DNA from 4 places in the Neorhizobium sp. T25_27 genome. Region 4 is predicted to be linked to each of the others. Evidence: predicted binding sites of a transcription regulator. Region 4 holds the regulator's gene; each other region holds the start of a gene.
What was found. Region 4 encodes LexA, which represses DNA repair genes until DNA is damaged. Its sites were predicted from a motif close to TGTTCNNNNTGTGTTCNG; they were not measured.

Region 1 (2,202 bases), on a different contig from region 4:
GCGGTCGGCTGGTGACGGTGCCTTACGTCGACGACCGCGAAAACCTCGATGGGCTGTTGGAAGCCGTTCGCCGCGAAAACGCGCCGCTGGTCTATTTCGCCAATCCGGACAATCCGATGGGAAGCTGGTGGGATGCCGACAGCATCGTCGCTTTTGCCAAGGCGCTGCCGGAAACCTGCCTGATGATTCTCGACGAGGCCTATTGCGAAACAGGCCCGGCCGGCGCGACGCCCGATATCGCCGCCCTGATCGACCGGCCGAACATTATCCGCACCCGGACCTTCTCGAAGGCCTACGGCATGGCCGGCTCGCGGGTGGGTTATGCGATCTCGACGCCCGGCACTGCTGAAGCCTTCGACAAGATCCGCAATCATTTTGGCATGAACCGGATCGGTATCGCCTCGGCACTCGCGGCGCTGAAAGACCAGGCCTACCTCTCCCAGGTGATCGGGCAGATCAAGGCCTCGCGGGACCGGATCGCGGCCATCGCTGAAACCAATGGACTGAAGCCGCTGGCGTCCGCCACCAATTTCGTGGCTATCGATTGCGGCCGCGACGGCGCCTATGCACGCTCGATCGTCGATGGGCTGATGGAGCACGGGGTTTTTATCCGCATGCCGGGTGTTGCCCAGCTCAACCGCTGCATCCGCGTCAGCACGGGCCCGGAATCGGACATGGCGCTGTTCGAAGAAGCGCTGCCGAAGGTGCTGAAGGGCCTATAGGCTATACGAAAAACGACCGCGCCGGCCTTGTTCCTGCCGGTCGCGGTCTCAATTTCCGACGATCGTCCCCGTCCAGACCGACCGCCCTGTCTCCCAATCCCTCATGGGTGCTGTCTTTTGGATTGTTCTCCCGCCGGCCCTCTTGCGGGGCCGGTCAATTCGTCGACCACGGCGCTCTCTGAAGGCGCTCAGTGCATGGTCATCCATTCGCGAGCGGCGCGGAGTGCCGCAGCCAGCTGCATCTTGCTCATCGTCTGAGCGAGGTCGGCGCGCAATTCGGCGGCGCGATCGGAGCCCTTGATCGCGGCGATGTTGAGCCATTTGTGTGCGGAGATCAGATCGACGTCGCAACCACGACCGGTCGCATACATCAGGCCCATTTCGCAGAAAGTGTCGGCGCGGGTTTCGCCACCCATGGTGGCCATTCCGGAATTGTTCATTTCAAAGCGTGCCATCGGTTTGATCCCTGTTAAAGCCTGTTGTTCGTCGTCTGCCCTGTTTTTTTGCCCTTTCGGGCTCCATCCGGATCACCGTCTTGAAGCGGCTGTTTCGATCCTTCCGGCCGGCGGTTTTTTCCGCTCGTTTGATGACTTCACTATGCGCCCAACCTTCCAAAAGACGCCTAAAAAGCATGATTAATTCAACGAAAACAAAGTTCAAACGCTTCGTAAATTTGAGTTTTTGTTAAACATGGGATGCCTTGCATCTTAAGGAATTTGCGGAGATTTTTACGAAAAGTTTAGGAAACGATTTAAACCGATTGCTAACCACGAATACGGTTCGGTTCGGTGAACCTGTCTCCAGGGCTATGGAAAACCCGGCTTCCCGAGCGCTGAAATTCCGCCATATCGGGCCCAAACTCATATTTACCTTTACGTGTGCGTAAGATAAATTTCAGCACGAGTTCGTCCAGAGGGGTGCGAACTGGAGGAAACCGCGCCGTCTGTCTGCTCTCGAAGAGCTCAGCGGCGGAAGCGAAGGAGGAGAACAATCATGATGCGCAGACTGATGCTTGTTGCAGTGCTGGCACTTGCCGCGACCGGAGCCCGGGCCGCAGAGCCGATCGAAGGCAATTGGAAGACGGCCAGCGGCGAAACCGCGGTGATCGGCAAATGCGGCACCGCCTATTGCGTGACGCTGAAGACCGGCAAACATTCGGGCAAGCAGATCGGCAAGCTCTCCGGCAAGGACGGCGAATATAGCGGCGAGATCACCGATCCCGCGGAGGACAAGACCTATAGCGGGTCCGGCTCGGTCAACGGCAATTCGCTCAAGATGAAAGGCTGCGTCCTCGCCATCCTTTGCAAGTCGCAGACATGGACCCGCCTCTAAGCCGATCGCCCGAATATCGTCTCATATAAGAAGTGCAGAAATGGCCGCGCCGGCAACGGCACGGCCATTTTTGGTTTCCAACCGTCAAGAGGTGCCCGATTATTTTGCTGCGCCGCATCAAGAAAAGGCAATTTGATCACGCGAACGG
Region 2 (2,202 bases), on a different contig from region 4:
ATCAGCAGCAGGATAATGATGATAAGCACGACAAGGCCCAATCCCCCCGACGGACCATAGCCCCAGCCTCGGCTATAGCCCCAATTCGGCAACGCGCCAATGAGTAGCAGGATGAGGATGACGAGCAACACGGTTCCGAGCATGATTTTCTACTCCGCTAGACAATCCAGTATGGATTTGGCGAGGAAACGTAGCGCCGTGATTTTTGTTCCATCGGCTTGCAAACGTGTGCTCTCACGTGTGGTTAAACTGCGTTAGCCAATGTTAATGGCACCTGAACGCATTCGCTTCCGAAGTCTTTACCGCGACGATTTTCTTGCGGGTCTCTCATGATGACACCTACCATATCTTGTGAGAACAAATAGCGAAGATAGAGATGTCTGTGATTCGTCGGCGATTCGTTCCGCCTTTGGCCTGAATCTTAATTTCGTGCTTGAAGGAGGGCGGAACAGCCTGAATCGGTTGATGAAACATTAACCATATCAATGAATTGACTCTTACGATTCTTCGTGAAAGCGCAGCTTCGGGATGAGTCACGCGGTTGTATGCATCTAATTTTGATGCAGATTCACGATGTCGTGGGGAAATCCGGAGTCGCATCAATATATAGCGGTGAACAAAAGCTGAATCTTCTTGAGTCTGCGATTCGTCTCCGATTCGTTCGCGTCTGTTCCTTTACGTTTAAAATTCGAATCGCCGAGCGTTGATTTGCGGCCTTCAGCGATCACTCTTCGGCCGCAAAACTATTCTTCAGGCTTGCGTTTGCCTGACTAGATCGCCATGTGTTGCGTGGCTTTGAGTTTTGGGCGAAGGCGCGAGACCCAAGCCGTATGTGATGCGCGGAACCAGGCATTGAATTTCCAGCCCATGATGCTCAGCGGGCGCGGCGTCACCGCCGTCCTCGGACCCACCAATACCGGCAAGACCCATTATGCCATCGAGCGCATGGTGGCGCATGGCACCGGTGTGATCGGCCTGCCGCTCCGGCTGCTGGCGCGCGAGGTCTATACGCGCCTTGTCGAGAAGGTCGGTGCCTCGCAGGTGGCGCTTATCACCGGCGAGGAAAAGATCACGCCGCCCAACGCCCGCTTTTCCGTCTGCACCGTCGAGGCCATGCCGCGCGAGACGAAAGCCTCGTTCGTCGCAATCGACGAGGTGCAGCTCGCGGGAGATCTCGAGCGCGGCCATATCTTTACCGACCGTATCCTGCATCTGCGCGGCCGCGACGAAACGCTGCTTCTGGGGGCGGCGACCATGCGGCCGATCCTCGAAAGGCTGTTGCCGGGGATAACCGTCGTCGAGCGGCCGAGGCTCTCGCAGCTCTTCTATTCCGGGCAGAAGAAGATCACCCGCCTGCCGCAGCGGTCGGCGATCGTGGCGTTTTCAGCCGACGAGGTCTATGCGATCGCCGAGCTTATCCGCCGCCAGCGCGGCGGCGCGGCGGTGGTGCTCGGCGCACTCAGCCCGCGTACCCGCAATGCGCAGGTCGGTCTCTACCAGTCCGGCGACGTCGAATATCTCGTTGCCACGGATGCGATCGGCATGGGGCTCAATCTCGATGTCGATCACGTCGCGTTCGCCCAGGACCGGAAATTCGACGGTTATCAGTTCCGCAGCCTCAATCCGGCAGAACTGGCGCAGATCGCCGGCCGCGCCGGGCGGCATGTGAGGGATGGGACGTTCGGCGTGACGGGGCAGGTCGCGCCTTTCGAGGACGAATTGGTCGAGCGAATCGAAAGCCACCACTTCGATCATGTCAAAGTGCTGCAATGGCGGTCGAAGGCCCTCGATTTTTCGTCGCTCAAGGCTCTGCGGGAAAGCCTCGATGCCTCTCCGACGCTGCAAGGATTAACACGGGCGCTCCCAGCGACCGACAGCCAAGCCTTTGATTATCTTTCGCGTTATCCCGAAATCAAGGACATCGCGACGACTCCCCAGCGGGTCGAGAAGCTCTGGGAGGCCTGCGCGTTACCGGACTATCGACGAATTGCGCCGGCGCAGCACGCCGACCTTATTTCGACTCTTTTTTCCGATCTTGTACGCTTCGGGACGGTGAATGAAGAATTCATGGCGGAACAGGTCCGCCGCGCCGACCGCACCGATGGTGAAATCGACACATTGTCGGCCCGCATAGCGCAGATCCGGACCTGGACCTACGTCTCTAATCGCCCTGGTTGGCTTGCCGATCCGACACACTGGCAA
Region 3 (2,202 bases), on a different contig from region 4:
GTCCGCGTCGAAAATTGGAATTTGCAATCGAACCGGAACAGGGCCCGGTCAGAGCAGCGAGAGCTGGATCCCGCCGCCGTCGGGACGGAGGAAAATGTCGTCGCGCAACGGCAGGCCGCGCCGCACCATGCCAAGCCGCTTGGTCGCCATCTCGAAACGCCGGCCGATCTGCCAGGCATAGGGACCGGCGCCCTTCATCCGCTTGCCCCATTCGGCGTCGTAATCCTTGCCGCCGCGCATCGAGCGGACGAGCGACATCACATGCCGATAGCGGTCCGGATAGTTCTGCAGCAGCCAGTCGCGGAAGAGGGGGCTCACCTCCAGCGGCAGGCGCAGCAGCACGTAGCTCGCTTCCGTCGCCCCCGCCGCATGGCCGGCGTCGAGGATCCGCTCGATCTCATGGTCGTTGAGCGCCGGAATGACGGGTGCCACCATGACCGCAGTCGGAATACCGGCATCGGTCAACGCCTTGATGGCAGTGAGGCGCTTGGGAGGGGTCGAGGCGCGCGGCTCCATGGTGCGGGCAAGCTTGCGGTCGAGGGTGGTGACCGAAATCCCGACCTTCGCGAGCCCTTTCGAAGCCATGTCGGCAAGGATGTCGATGTCGCGGGTGATCAGCGCCGACTTGGTAACGATCGCGACCGGATGGTTGGCCTTCTGCAGCACTTCGAGGATCTGCCGCATGATCCGCCATTCCCGCTCGATCGGCTGGTAGGGGTCGGTATTGGTGCCGATCGCGATTGCCCGCACCTTGTAGTCCGGGCGGCTCAGCTCCCGTTCGAGCAGTTTCGGCACGTCAGGCTTGGCAAACAGCTTCGCCTCGAAATCGAGCCCCGGCGAAAGCCCCATGAAACTGTGCGTCGGCCTGGCAAAGCAATAGATGCAGCCATGCTCGCAGCCGCGATAGGGATTGATCGAGCGATCGAAGGAAAGGTCCGGCGATTCGTTGCGGGTGATCGCGGTGCGCGGCTTTTCCACCTGCACCTCGGTCCTGAACGGTTCTAGCTCCTCCAGCGTCTGCCAGCCGTCGTCGAATGCCTCGCGGCGCTCTTCCTCGAAACGGCCGCTCGGATTGAGCCCCGCGCCGCGCCCGCGACGCCGGTCAATCTCCACCCGAAGACCGGAGGATTTGACCAACGCATCGGCAATATCGGCCGTATGGGCAGGCGCGAAAGCGTCCTGCCGCAACTGATGCAGCTCGTTCATGGGTTAGCTCCTGAAGGGGAAATTCCCCGTTCCTGATGACTAAATTCCTAGCGCCGAAATGAGAACATTGCAAGAACAAAATTGAAGGTCGGCGTTTCTGGCGTTCCTTGTGGCAATGCGTTACATGTCAGGAATGCTGACTGTCATCATGGAATGCCGCGATCAGGAATCCGAGCTGGCGCAGACGCTCTCGGTGCTCGTTTCCGCTGCGGTGGAGGGACTTGTGAGCGATGTCGTGGTGCTCGACCACGGTTCGCGGGACGGTTCCTCCCGCGTCGCCGATGCGGCCGGCTGCCGTTTTTACGGCCATTGGGACATCAAGGATATTTTGCGCGGCGCCCGCGGAGAATGGTTGTTGCTGGTCGAACCCGGCGCCCGGCTGCAGGCCGGCTGGATCGACGAGGTGATGGAATATATCGCGCTGAACAAGCAGCCGGCCCGCTTCGCGCCGGCGCGCAACTATCGGCGGCCGTTCTTCAAGCGCATCGGCCGAAGCGTGCCGCCGCTGGAATACGGCATGCTGCTGCCGAAGCGGCAGGCGATCGCGCTCGCGAAATCGGGGATGGACCTGGAAGCGCTGGCACGCGGCCAGAAGGTATCGAAACTCGCCAGCGAGATTATTCCGGCCTGGGTGGCAGCGGCAATCAGGTAGCGGCTATTTGCCGCCGCGCTTCAGGTGCTCGTCGAGCCGCGGCATGATCTCGATGAAATTGCAGGGCATGTGGCGGTAGTCGAGCTGCGCCTTCAAGATGCCGTCCCAGGCATCCTTGCAGGCGCCGGGCGAACCCGGCAGCACGAAGATGAAAGTGGCGTTCGCCACGCCGCCGGTCGCCCGCGACTGGATCGTCGAGGTGCCGATCTTGTCGTAGGAAATGCGATGGAACACTTCCGAAAAGCCGTCCATGCGCTTTTCGAACAGCGGCTCCAGCGCCTCGGGCGTCACGTCCCGGCCGGTAAAACCCGTGCCGCCTGTGGTAATCACCACGTCGATATCGG
Region 4 (2,202 bases):
CCCTCCCGGCGGACGAATGCGACGTCATTAGCAGCAAGGGTGATCTCTGTCACGGCAAGATCGGCCGTCTTGAAGATGATCACCCGGCCGCGCAGGCCCTCGGCACCCGGCGTCGACGGCAGGGCAAATTCCGCCTCGAGTTCGTGATCCTGCAGGATGCGAATGCCGGCATTGGCCGCCGCAAGCTCGAGCGAAGCAGCCTCCGGCTTGGCCTTCGTCATCAGCACCTGCTCGGCCAGGGGCGCGAAATCGGAGGGCGCCGATGCCGACAGGATGATCTTGCTCAGTCCCATGACCGCATTGGAATGGTGCTCCAGTTCGCTGCGATCGGCCGGCAGGGGATTGATCCGCTGGCAGGAAAACATCAGGAAGTCGGGCGCCCGGTCATCACCGGCAAAAGCCAGCCGGAAGCTCGCCTGGGTTTCGGAACCGTCGGCCAAGGTCATCCCACGGGAAAATTCCAGCACGTCGCCTGCCGAGACGCCGCGCATCTTGAAACGCGCGTGATCGGCCATCGCGTCGCCCGTGGCGACAACGAGCGCCGAAAAGCCCTGCCTGTCGCGTCCCTTGCGGAAGGCCAGATCGCGTGCGGTAAAAACGTTGCCACGTTTGGCGGCGGCGCTTGCATGACGGCGATTGGCAACAGCCAGCGGCTCCAGATAGCTGCCATCCGAGAAGAATACACAAGCATTGGCTGTGCCGAAAGGATGAAAAGCGTCGGGCGCAACTGTAAAACCAAGCTTCGTGAGCCGGGAACGCGCAGCGGTAAGTCCCGCCACCGGCAGCACGAGATGATCGATTGGTCTTGCGTTCACGCGAGGGCCCCCGGAATTGGAATCGCAAAGCTACTTTGGCAGCGGGCTCGCGCCGCGCAAGTGGTGAGACCCGAGATATCTGGCACGCATCTATGAAGAAAAAATCATCATACTTCACAGAAATTTAGGGACTTGCAGAACACATATGGAACATATAGTGTCCGTTCTGGATTTGTTTCCGACTCTGAGGGTGCCAAAAGATGCTCACGCGCAAACAACAGGAATTGCTTCTGTTCATTCACGAACGCATGAAGGAATCCGGCATCCCGCCGTCATTCGACGAAATGAAGGACGCTCTCGACCTCGCGTCCAAGTCCGGCATCCACCGCCTGATCACCGCGCTCGAGGAGCGCGGCTTCATCCGCCGCCTGCCAAACCGGGCCCGGGCGCTCGAAGTCATCAAGCTGCCGGAAGCCTACTCGCCCAGCATGCAGCCGCGGCGCGGGTTTTCGCCGAGCGTCATCGAAGGCAGCCTCGGCAAGCCGCAGCCGGTAGCAGCCCCTCAGAAACCCGCCGCCAACGACGATTCGCCGAACGCCACCACCGTTCCGGTCATGGGCCGCATCGCTGCCGGCGTGCCGATCTCGGCGATCCAGAACAACACGCATGACATCGCCGTGCCTGCCGAGATGCTCGGTTCCGGCGAACATTATGCGCTCGAGGTCAAGGGCGATTCGATGATCGAGGCCGGCATTCTCGACGGCGATACCGTGATCATCCGCAACAGCAATACGGCCAATCCGGGCGACATCGTCGTGGCGCTGGTGGACGACGAGGAAGCGACGCTGAAGCGCTTCCGCCGCCGCGGCGCCTCCATCGCCCTCGAAGCCGCCAACCCGGCCTACGAAACCCGCATCTTTGGGCCGGACCGGGTGAAGATCCAGGGCAAGCTCGTCGGCCTCATCCGCCGGTATCACTGATCATCTGCCGGAGCGGTTCCGGCAATGAACTATCGAAACCCTGGCTTCGCCAATCATAGTGGCGGTGCCGGCTCCAGGGACGGTCTGCGCCCGCCATGGCGGCACGGATCTGCCAGCGCCGAATGTCGGTCGCGCCGTTGAGGGAAATCTCCAGGGCACCCGTCTTGCGAAGCGTGGCACCGTTGATCATCAGGGCGCCGGACCGGCATTGGTCGAAGCGGGCACGCGGCGCAATGACAAGACTGGCGGCGTCGCAGGCGGCACCCGCATAACGGCCGTCCTCGACAGCGATAACGATGCCCTTGCCCGTGCTTGCCGCACACCAGGCCGTCGGCTCGCAGGTGAAGCGGCCGACAGGCGCCTGTTTTATCCTCGACTTTGCCGTTTCCAGTTGCTGCGGAGTCAGTTCGCGGCGCTCGTTGGTTTTCTCGCCGGACGGCATGTCGTCGGGGGGCTTGTCCCTGGAT

Region 1: a site for LexA is predicted at 1,368-1,385, ahead of C5J24_RS22650 (sel1 repeat family protein). Genes of this name have one in related genera too.
Region 2: a site for LexA is predicted at 773-790, ahead of C5J24_RS29910 (helicase-related protein). Genes of this name have one in related genera too.
Region 3: a site for LexA is predicted at 1,267-1,284, ahead of C5J24_RS14060 (PA0069 family radical SAM protein). Genes of this name have one in related genera too.

The regions. Positions count from the first base shown of each region.
Region 1 covers NZ_PVBJ01000009.1:76,410-78,611, reverse strand. Annotated here, with positions in the region: gene C5J24_RS22655 (pyridoxal phosphate-dependent aminotransferase) at 1-722, shown strand, start outside; gene C5J24_RS22650 (sel1 repeat family protein) at 911-1,177, opposite strand; gene C5J24_RS22645 (DUF2147 domain-containing protein) at 1,716-2,054, shown strand.
Region 2 covers NZ_PVBJ01000017.1:62,690-64,891, reverse strand. Annotated here, with positions in the region: gene C5J24_RS29915 (DUF3309 family protein) at 1-143, opposite strand, end outside; gene C5J24_RS29910 (helicase-related protein) at 868-2,202, shown strand, end outside.
Region 3 covers NZ_PVBJ01000004.1:160,090-162,291, forward strand. Annotated here, with positions in the region: gene C5J24_RS14060 (PA0069 family radical SAM protein) at 49-1,206, opposite strand; gene C5J24_RS14065 (glycosyl transferase) at 1,340-1,858, shown strand; gene moaB (molybdenum cofactor biosynthesis protein B) at 1,862-2,202, opposite strand, start outside.
Region 4 covers NZ_PVBJ01000001.1:1,241,703-1,243,904, forward strand. Annotated here, with positions in the region: gene C5J24_RS06165 (VOC family protein) at 1-815, opposite strand, end outside; gene lexA (transcriptional repressor LexA) at 1,016-1,735, shown strand; gene C5J24_RS06175 (ComEC/Rec2 family competence protein) at 1,716-2,202, opposite strand, start outside.